One region of the Peribacillus sp. NPDC094092 genome, then DNA from elsewhere that is predicted to be linked to it. Evidence: riboswitches for the same ligand, from Rfam matches in the RefSeq annotation. Region 1 holds a riboswitch; each other region holds the start of a gene.

What was found. Region 1 has a riboswitch for cobalamin ahead of ACQKNS_RS17940 (ABC transporter substrate-binding protein). Riboswitches for the same ligand answer to the same signal wherever they lie in the genome.
Region 2: linked by a shared signal. The riboswitch ahead of ACQKNS_RS01620 ((2Fe-2S) ferredoxin domain-containing protein) and the one ahead of ACQKNS_RS17940 (ABC transporter substrate-binding protein) in region 1 are both predicted to bind cobalamin.
Region 3: linked by a shared signal. The riboswitch ahead of metE (5-methyltetrahydropteroyltriglutamate--homocysteine S-methyltransferase) and the one ahead of ACQKNS_RS17940 (ABC transporter substrate-binding protein) in region 1 are both predicted to bind cobalamin.
Region 4: linked by a shared signal. The riboswitch ahead of ACQKNS_RS25280 (hypothetical protein) and the one ahead of ACQKNS_RS17940 (ABC transporter substrate-binding protein) in region 1 are both predicted to bind cobalamin.

What each region holds. Positions count from the first base shown of each region.
Region 1 is NZ_JBNNUC010000003.1:469,439-471,636, reverse strand. Features, by position in the region: gene ACQKNS_RS17950 (acyltransferase family protein) at 1-85, shown strand, start outside; tRNA gene ACQKNS_RS17945 (tRNA-Arg) at 248-321, opposite strand; cobalamin riboswitch at 635-807, shown strand; gene ACQKNS_RS17940 (ABC transporter substrate-binding protein) at 982-1,953, shown strand; gene ACQKNS_RS17935 (FecCD family ABC transporter permease) at 1,916-2,198, shown strand, end outside.
Region 2 is NZ_JBNNUC010000001.1:343,854-346,051, forward strand. Features, by position in the region: gene cobJ (precorrin-3B C(17)-methyltransferase) at 1-742, opposite strand, end outside; gene ACQKNS_RS01620 ((2Fe-2S) ferredoxin domain-containing protein) at 757-1,125, opposite strand; cobalamin riboswitch at 1,276-1,466, opposite strand; cobalamin riboswitch at 1,669-1,864, shown strand; gene ACQKNS_RS01625 (hypothetical protein) at 1,848-2,018, shown strand; gene ACQKNS_RS01630 (energy-coupling factor ABC transporter permease) at 2,039-2,198, shown strand, end outside.
Region 3 is NZ_JBNNUC010000005.1:5,008-7,205, reverse strand. Features, by position in the region: gene metE (5-methyltetrahydropteroyltriglutamate--homocysteine S-methyltransferase) at 1-901, opposite strand, end outside; cobalamin riboswitch at 1,050-1,241, opposite strand; gene ACQKNS_RS20730 (potassium channel family protein) at 1,487-1,906, shown strand; gene bcp (thioredoxin-dependent thiol peroxidase) at 1,969-2,198, shown strand, end outside.
Region 4 is NZ_JBNNUC010000009.1:11,407-13,604, reverse strand. Features, by position in the region: gene ACQKNS_RS25285 (ABC transporter substrate-binding protein) at 1-801, opposite strand, end outside; gene ACQKNS_RS25280 (hypothetical protein) at 805-1,350, opposite strand; cobalamin riboswitch at 1,508-1,727, opposite strand; gene ACQKNS_RS25275 (AAA family ATPase) at 1,917-2,198, shown strand, end outside.

The DNA of each region.
Region 1 (2,198 bases):
TAGACATTTAACGAATACTTATTCTGAAAGTTTCGGACCTGTTTTTGAGGAAAAAATCAACGAGATAGGCTTAATCGAAAAGTAAAGATAGGTATCTTGATATAAAAAGTCTGAGTTCTGTGTTTTACAGGGCTCAGACCTTTTTATACCTATAGAGATTGATGAAGTAGTGGTTACACCATATGAATTACAGAAAAAAACCCTGTTACTAAGCGAATAACCGCGTTGTAACAGGGTTTTTAATTAGCGTCCCAGATAGGAGTCGAACCTACGACCTACAGCTTAGGAGGCTGTCGCTCTATCCTGCTGAGCTACTGGGACATATAAATAAGTCGACGACTTATTTATTATATTTCTTATAGGCAAACTTTTCAAGCTTATAGCACATACTTATGAAAAAAATCTTCATAAATGCTCCAGTCACCACCGAACCTGGGGGAGCTTCAAGGGAACCAAGGGATGCATGCCCTGCATCGAGTACGGGTTTCACCCTGATTATCAGTCGATGGGTTTGCGTCATTGATTGAAAATTCCTCGAATCAATGAAGTTGGGCGGGGCATTTCCAACCTGTTCAGAAAAATCATATAATAATCGATTCTTACATGGTGTATAATGAAGGCAGTGAAAATTATATACATAAGAACGATTTGGTGTCTTAATGACTTAAAAGGGAAGCTGGTGAAATGCCAGCGCGGTCCCGCCACTGTAAATGGGAGCTGACGGCTGTATACCACTGTATGAGATATGGGAAGGTGCCGTTGACGATGACCATGAGCCAGGAGACCTGCCAGAATTCGTACACCTGTAACCTACGCGGATGGGAAGGTGTGTGGCAGACCCTAAGAAAGAGTCCGTAATGATATTGTTGCCATACAAGCACCTTCCGTTTAACGGGAGGTGCTTTTTGTTTTGGGGGTATCTTCCGGGAATGAGTTTTCTTTATTTAGGTGGGAAGAAATTAAATGAAAAGATTGTGGGGAATGAAAATGAAAAAGATTTTTGGTCTGAAGCTGTTGATGTTGCTTACTGCAGGCTTGATGGTTGGCTGCAGTGACGCTAAGGATGAAGGAAAAGAAAAGCAGCAAACAAATCATGCTCAACACGAAGTTTTCCCGGTTACGATTGAAGATGCAACTGGGGAAAAAGTAACGATAGAACAAAAACCGAAGAAAATCGTTTCGTTGATACCAAGTAATACGGAAGTGGTCTTTGCACTTGGTTTGGGAAAAAAGGTCGTCGGTGTATCCGACAATGATAATTACCCGGAAGAAACGAAAGAAATTGAAAAAGTTGGCGGAATGGAAATGAACACAGAGCTGATTGTCTCCATGAAGCCTGATCTTGTTCTTGCGCATGCATCAAGTGCCCATAATTCAAATGAGGGTTTACAGCAACTTAAGGATGCTGGAATAGATGTTCTCGTAGTCAATGATGCACAAAGCTTTGACCAAGTCTATAAGTCTATTGAAATGATTGGACAGGCAACGGGAGAACATGATAAGGCAGAAGAAATCGTTACGGATATGAAAACGAAACTCAAGGATATCCAGGAAAAGGCCAAGTCCGTAAAGGAAGAGGATAGGAAGACCGTTTTAGTGGAAGTTTCGCCTTCACCGGATATATACACACCTGGAAAAAATACTTTCATGAATGAGATGCTTACTATTATTTCAGCGGATAATGCTGCTGCTGAATTGGACGGATGGGCAAAAATTGATGAAGAGTCGATGATTGCTGCAAATCCGGATGTCATCATTACAACGTATGGTTACTATACGAAAGATTCAGTAAGTGAAGTGAAGGGCCGAAAGGGATGGCAAGATGTAAATGCCATTAAGAATGGCCAAGTCTTTGATGTGCATTCAGACTTGGTGACCCGTTCCGGTCCACGTTTAATAGAGGGAGTAGAGGAACTTGCCAAATCAGTCTATCCGAACCAATTTGACAACTAAATGGGCGTTTGCTTATTTGAGTGCGTTGTTGATTTTGTTATTCGCAATGACGATAGGCATTTCCTTTGGTTCGGTGCCAGTACCGGTTCCCGTACTTATGCAAATAATCGGCAAGGAGATTTTCCATTTGCCGATTTCTGCTGATCCGGATGTGATGCTTGCGAATATCGTGATGAACATCCGTTTGCCGCGTGTATTGCTTGCGGGTTTGGTCGGGGCATCACTTGCGATTGCGGGTGCGGCTT
Region 2 (2,198 bases), on a different contig from region 1:
AGCCTCTTGGTGTGATGATTTTGTCATCATATAAAAAGGTGGATGAATTACCAATGATGACGGTGGTCAGCATCCCAATATCGTGATTCAACATATCTTTCAAATTGGTTATGACAACATCCTGCCTATCGCGATATGCACTTTTCACCAACCCGACAGGTGTATCGGGCGAACGGTAGCGAAGGAGAATTTTCTGTGTTTCAACAATTTGCCTGGTCCGCCTGCCGCTGCGCGGATTATACAGGGCAATGACAAAGTCTGCCATTGCAGCTGCTTCAACCCTTTTAGCGATCAGTTCCCAAGGTGTTAAATGATCACTGAGACTGATCGTACACGAATCGTGCATGACTGGTGCCCCAAGTAAAGATGCACAAGAATTGATTGCAGAAATGCCAGGAATGACTTCAATGCCCACTCCAGTTTCTTCTTTCCAGCCTTTTTCAATCAATACTTCATAAACCAACCCAGCCATCCCGTAAACTCCGGCATCCCCGCTGGAAATTACCGCAACTTTCTTACCCAGCTCCGCTTGTTTCACTGCTTCCTGTGCACGTGATACCTCTTCTGTCATCCCCGTACTAATAATCGTTTGATCTGTAAGCAGTCCCTGAATGAGTTCAACATAAGTTTTATAACCAATGATGTAGTCACTTTCTTGAAGGGCTTCGACAGCACGTTTGGTAATGTGTTCAAAATTCCCTGGCCCAAAGCCCACGACGAATAATTTACCTTTTGTACTCATTAAGACATCTCCTTTTACGCTTTGTTCTTTGAAATACCCGTATGAGCAGGAAAATCTGGATTGGGTGTCATTTCCCCATCATTGAATTGGTAGATCATTTGTGGAACAAACTCCCCATCATCGATATGGCTGACAATCTGGCGACCGAAATCAGGCGTTTCCACTCGATACCAGTTTCCTTGGGGATAGGCAATCACAACACATGCATCCTTACATCTTCCGTTACACCGTGTCCTGGTTGTATGGATTTTCAAGTCCAGTCCTTTGGAAGCAATTTCATCGCGAATCGCTTGAGTTACTTCTTCCCCGCCCTTTTTCATGCAGCTACTCCCATTACAAATCAACAAATGTGTATTTGTACCCATTAAGTTCCAAGTAGTCATCTTCTTCCTCCTGCTTCAGGGAAAAGGCAAAATAAAAAACCTTAACAATAAGAGTTAAGGTTTAAAAAAACTATATGAATGAGGAGCACCAGGCAAGAATGCCCAATCTCCCAAAATCGTCATAGTCCTTCTACCTTTCCCTCCGAAAAGTATCATGCAATTTTAAAAGCAGGTTTCCTGGCTAACGCTTCATTTTACTTTGTCCCTTCCCGGCAACAATGCCAGTGGTTATCGACAATTTCATCAGCGTTTACAGTAGCGGGGGCTGCATCGGATTTTCACCGATTTCCCTATTATCCCTTGCTTATTCAAACAAGAGCACTTTTAAAATGAAATATTTGGTTTTAATATACATATATAACTAACTTTATCTATCATATAACAACTTTATGAAAATTCAATAGTTTATTCCGACTGTTTAGAAAAGTTTAATAGTGTATATTCTGCCACAAGCCTTTCCTTGCAACAAACTTAGTCAAAAAAAAAAAAGATAGTGTAGCTGGAATTATTTCTTTATGGTACACTATACGAGAATTTTCTAAATAATTACATAAGTTTTATGGTGTTGAATTTTTCGGAATTCAGCTTAAAAGGGAAGCCGGTGAAAATCCGGAGCGGTCCCGCCACTGTAAAGGGAAGTCCTATTACTTTAACTTTAATCCACTGTCAAATGAGATGGGAAGGATGTAATGGGATGATGAACCAAAGCCAGGAGACCTGCCATGAAGCGTGAAACTGTTTCAACCTACGAGGATGGGTGTGCGGATCAGGCAGAAAGGCCCATTGTTGGTTTATGCTGCAAAATTCCTGTTCATTACGCACTTCTTTCCTTTGAGAGAAGTGCTTTTTATGTTGGGTGCGCCTTTCTTCTCAAGATTGATCAGAAAAATTAAAAGTGTTGAAGGGAGAAAGAATGAAAAGAACCAATTGGAAAACCATTTATTTTGTCATTTTACTGCTTTTTGTTCCAAAACGGGCCATGGCCATGCATATCATGGAGGGCTTTTTACCCATTGAATGGGCAATATTCTGGTGGGCCGTGACGCTTCCATTTTTAATCTTGGGTTACCGGT
Region 3 (2,198 bases), on a different contig from region 1:
CAGATAGCCAAATGTTTTTACCGTCAATCACACCTGCTGCAAGCACTTTGTCCTTCGGGAAGCCGAATGCTTCAAGATTACTTAAATTTCTCCCTTTATCATGTACAAAATCAAGACCGATTCCTTGGACTTGTAATTCGATGACTTCTTGGTAATGTTCCACGGCATCAAAGTATGTTTGTAGCATGATGTTCAGGTTTGGTGCTGCTTCATTCAATTTTTCATAGAGGAAAGTAACAGTTTGCATATCATCTTTGGAAATGGATGAAACTAGTGAAGGTTCGTCCATTTGAACCCACTCCACGCCTTCTTGCTCCAACTCCCGCAGGACTTGCGTGTATAGGGGAAGCAAGCTCAGGATGATGCCAGGGATCTCTTGTTTATTGAAGCCTTTGGAAAGAGAGAGGAAGGTATAAGGCCCGATCAACACGGGCTTCGTTTCAATCCCTAGATTTTCCTTGGCTTCCCGATATGCTGCAAGTGGTTTATTTTCTGTTAAAGTCAGCTGTGGCACTTTTAATTCAGGGACAATATAGTGATAGTTCGTATTGAACCATTTCGTCATTTCGGAAGCGACTTCATCATTGTTCCCGCGAGCCATTGAATAATATACGGAAAGGGGAACGCTATCGCCTTCATAGGCTGAATAACGTTCAGGAACAAGACCGAACATGACGGACATATCGAGCATTTGATCATAGAAAGTGAAGTCGTTGACAGGAATGAGATCAATGCCCCGTTGTTTTTGTTTTTGTAAGTTTCCTAAACGGATGGCTTTTAGTTGTGCCGTAAATTCCGCTTCATCGATTTTACCTGACCAGTAAGCTTCCAATGTACGTTTCCATTCACGATCTTCCCCGATTCGAGGGTAACCCAAACTACTGCTTTTCAAAATTCCCATCCTCCTACATTCATTTGATTGAGCAATAAAAAAAGCATTTCTAACCGTCAAAGAAGAAAGTTAGAAATGCTTAAAATAAAGAGGCATGCAAAAAATGCCACTTACAATTATAAGGTCCCTAACACCTCCCTATCTCCCGTAGGTTAAAACAGTGTTGTCGAAATAGGCAGGTCTCCTGACTTAGGGATTAACATTTGCGGCGGGCCTTCCCGATCGTTGATCAGTGGCATATTGGATGGCGCTAACACTCCCATTACAGTGGCGGGACCGTGCCGGAATTACACCGGACTTCCCTTTTAATCCTAATTTAAAATTAGGAACCTATTCCCACATATGAAATTTTGCAAAACCTGCCTTTATAAACTGTTTGCAGGCTAAAAATTTATAAAATAAAAATTATTATAAAAATTTAGATAATATTAGCATATCCGACCAAAAGGGTCAACATGATAAAAAGATTCGGAAAAAGTATCGGTTTATTATGTGTGTGGGTGATAAGGATGAGGTCTGTTCCTAAAAAAGAATATATTGTTTGGACATGGAGTATGTATAGATGGAGTGGCGTATTGAAATGGGGCGTGGGGGATGACTTTCTACATCTTGATTGCAGGAATCATTTTTTGCATGGTGATGAGCATTCGTACGTTATTTCTTGTTGAGTCGGGAGGAAAGAAGTTTTCTCTGGAGGATATGCTATGGCTTGGCAATTTATATGCGACGATATTGGTTGGATTTGCACTGATTTATTTATTATACGAGCTTCAGAATCATTCGGTGATTCTTGATATGGGCAATCGGTTGGATGGTACTTTCTATGAACAGTTGAAGACATCTTTTTACTTCAGTGCGATGACGATGTTTTCTGTAGGGTATGGAGATATAGCCCCGATTGGCATGGGCAGGATGATAGCCACCATTCAGGCTTTCATCGGATATACACTGCCGGCAGCGTTCGTGATTCGGACAGTTATCGATCTGGAGCAGAAAGATAGGAAGGATAAATGAAAGTTGTGTTTCTTTCGATTATTGGGTACTCTTACCATAATGAAAGAAAAGGAGGGTTCAATATGACTGTTAAAATTGGAGAAAAAGCACCTGATTTCAAACTCCCTGCAAACAATGGTGAAATGGTTTCCCTATCGGATTTTAAGGGGAAAAACATTGTTTTATATTTTTATCCAAAAGACATGACGCCAGGTTGCACCACGGAAGCCTGTGATTTCCGGGACCATAATGAGCAATTCGAGGAATTGAACGCGGTCATCATTGGTATTAGCCCAGATCCAGCGGCGCGTCA
Region 4 (2,198 bases), on a different contig from region 1:
AATTTCACCAACGGCATCATCTGCATACGTGGCGGTGGTGATGATGGATTCAGGGTTCCTTTTGACGATTTCTTCATCCGATACTTTAACCCAGCCTTTTTGGTCATCAAAGATGTTTTTTATGCCGGCGGTGTCCAGGATTTCATTTTGGAAGGTCTCTGATCCTGTTGTATAGATTTCCGGAGCAGGGCTAATTTCAAAGTATGTTTGTTCCTTTTCATCTAAAGTTTTCACTTTTTCTTCGACACTTGCAATTTGGGATTTGATATCTTTCACTAATTCATCCCCTTTTTCGGCAACACCCATCACTTTAGCAATCTGCCCGATATCACCATATACATCATCGAAATTTGCTGCAGATTTAATGATGAATACAGGGATGCCGGCATCTTCGAGTGGTTTCAATGCCGTTTCATCACCGATGGTATAAGCTATGATGGCATCAGGTTTCAAGGCAATGATTTTTTCAGTATTAATATTAACGGAGTCTGAAACATGTTCGATGTCCTTCGCTTCCTCTGGATAATTATCGAAGTCTGTCACGCCAACGACTTTATCACCCTGTTCAAGGGCAAATAAAATTTCCGTATTGCTTGGCTGAAGTGACACGACCCTTTCCGGGATTTTCTCGAATTTTATTTTCTTGCCAGTATCATCAGTAACGGTATAGTCCTTGATTTCTTCGACCTTTTTAGTATCTTTATTATCCTTTGAGGATTGATCATCGTTCACTCCGCATCCGGTAAGGAAAAGCGTAAGCATCAGCATGGAAATCCAACTGAATCGTAGGTTTTTCTTCATTATTTATTCCTCCGTTTTCTTTTTCATTGGTTTGGTTGGATAGGATTTACTTATAAAAGGAATCTCCTCGATCCCTTGTTGCTTATTGACGTAGATTGCCATCACGAATAATACATTTGCAAGCAAATGAGCATAATCAAAAAGAATTTCCGGTATTTCCTTTTCAAGACTTACCTTGTGTAAAGCTCGCACGGACTTCTTGGCTTCACTTCGGCAAGTATGCAAAGTACATGCTGCGGTTGATCCTTGTGGAAGGACGAATGTTTCGATTTGGTCCTTCACTTCAGCGACATACCGGTCGTAAATTGCACTTAAACGGTCGAGATCATCGCCGGTAATGGCTAATTTCCCACGGACTGAACCGTTTAAATGGTAGGCCATGGGCAACAATTCCATTAAGTCGCGGTGGACAACGGGGACGTCCTCAGTAAGCGAGGCGGCCAAGCCGATTTGTGTCGTCAATGAGTCTGTGCGGATTTCAAAATCAACGGTCGATACGGACTCACGCATGTATGGGTAGCATAAAAACCGAAAGTCTTTCTTTGCCATAAACCCTCCTCCTTTTACATATTGGGTGAATGACCTCCGTATTGCTTTTCCCAGCAAGACAAATAGCCGACCAAGGGTTTTGGTCGGCTTCGGGCATCTATGTATCTGTAGTAGAAAAAGATGGGAGAGCCGTACAATCTCCCATCTTCCGAAGAGCATAATACGATGAAAAAAGGCAGGTCTCCTGGCTTGTGCGTCATTTTACTCTAAGAACCTTCCCATTTGGGTTAAATGGCCGGTGATCGGCGTGTGATTACATCCTCAAATAGTGGTAAACGTCTTATTTCATTAGCACTTACAGTTGCGGAAACAGCTTCGGTTTTAAACCGAATTCCCTATTAAGCTGACAATGCAGCACCTTTTTCTGCAAGGTTCATATTCACTTAGCAACAGTTTACCATACCTTTTGCAGTAGGCCGCATTAATATTTTTAGACAAATTCGTTTATGGTTTACCGAATATCTAGTAAACTTACAATGTAAGGTTTAATTGGAGCTTAATGTAAAATTTTTGACATAGAAAAGATATGAAATAATAGTGAGATTGTGAATCCCGGGAGGTAGAGAATGATTTATAAGCAGGTCAATCAAAAACTGGAAATGGTGCTGGGGAATATCGAGAAGGTCATTATCGGAAAACGGGATATAGCAGAACTAAGTATCGTGGCACTCCTTTCCGGTGGACATGTCTTATTGGAGGATGTTCCGGGCGTGGGGAAGACAGTCATGGTAAGGGCACTGGCAAAATCTATAGGTGCAAGATTTAAGCGAATTCAATTCACACCTGATTTACTTCCTTCTGATGTTACTGGTGTTTCAATCTTCAATCCTAAGGAACAAGAATTCATT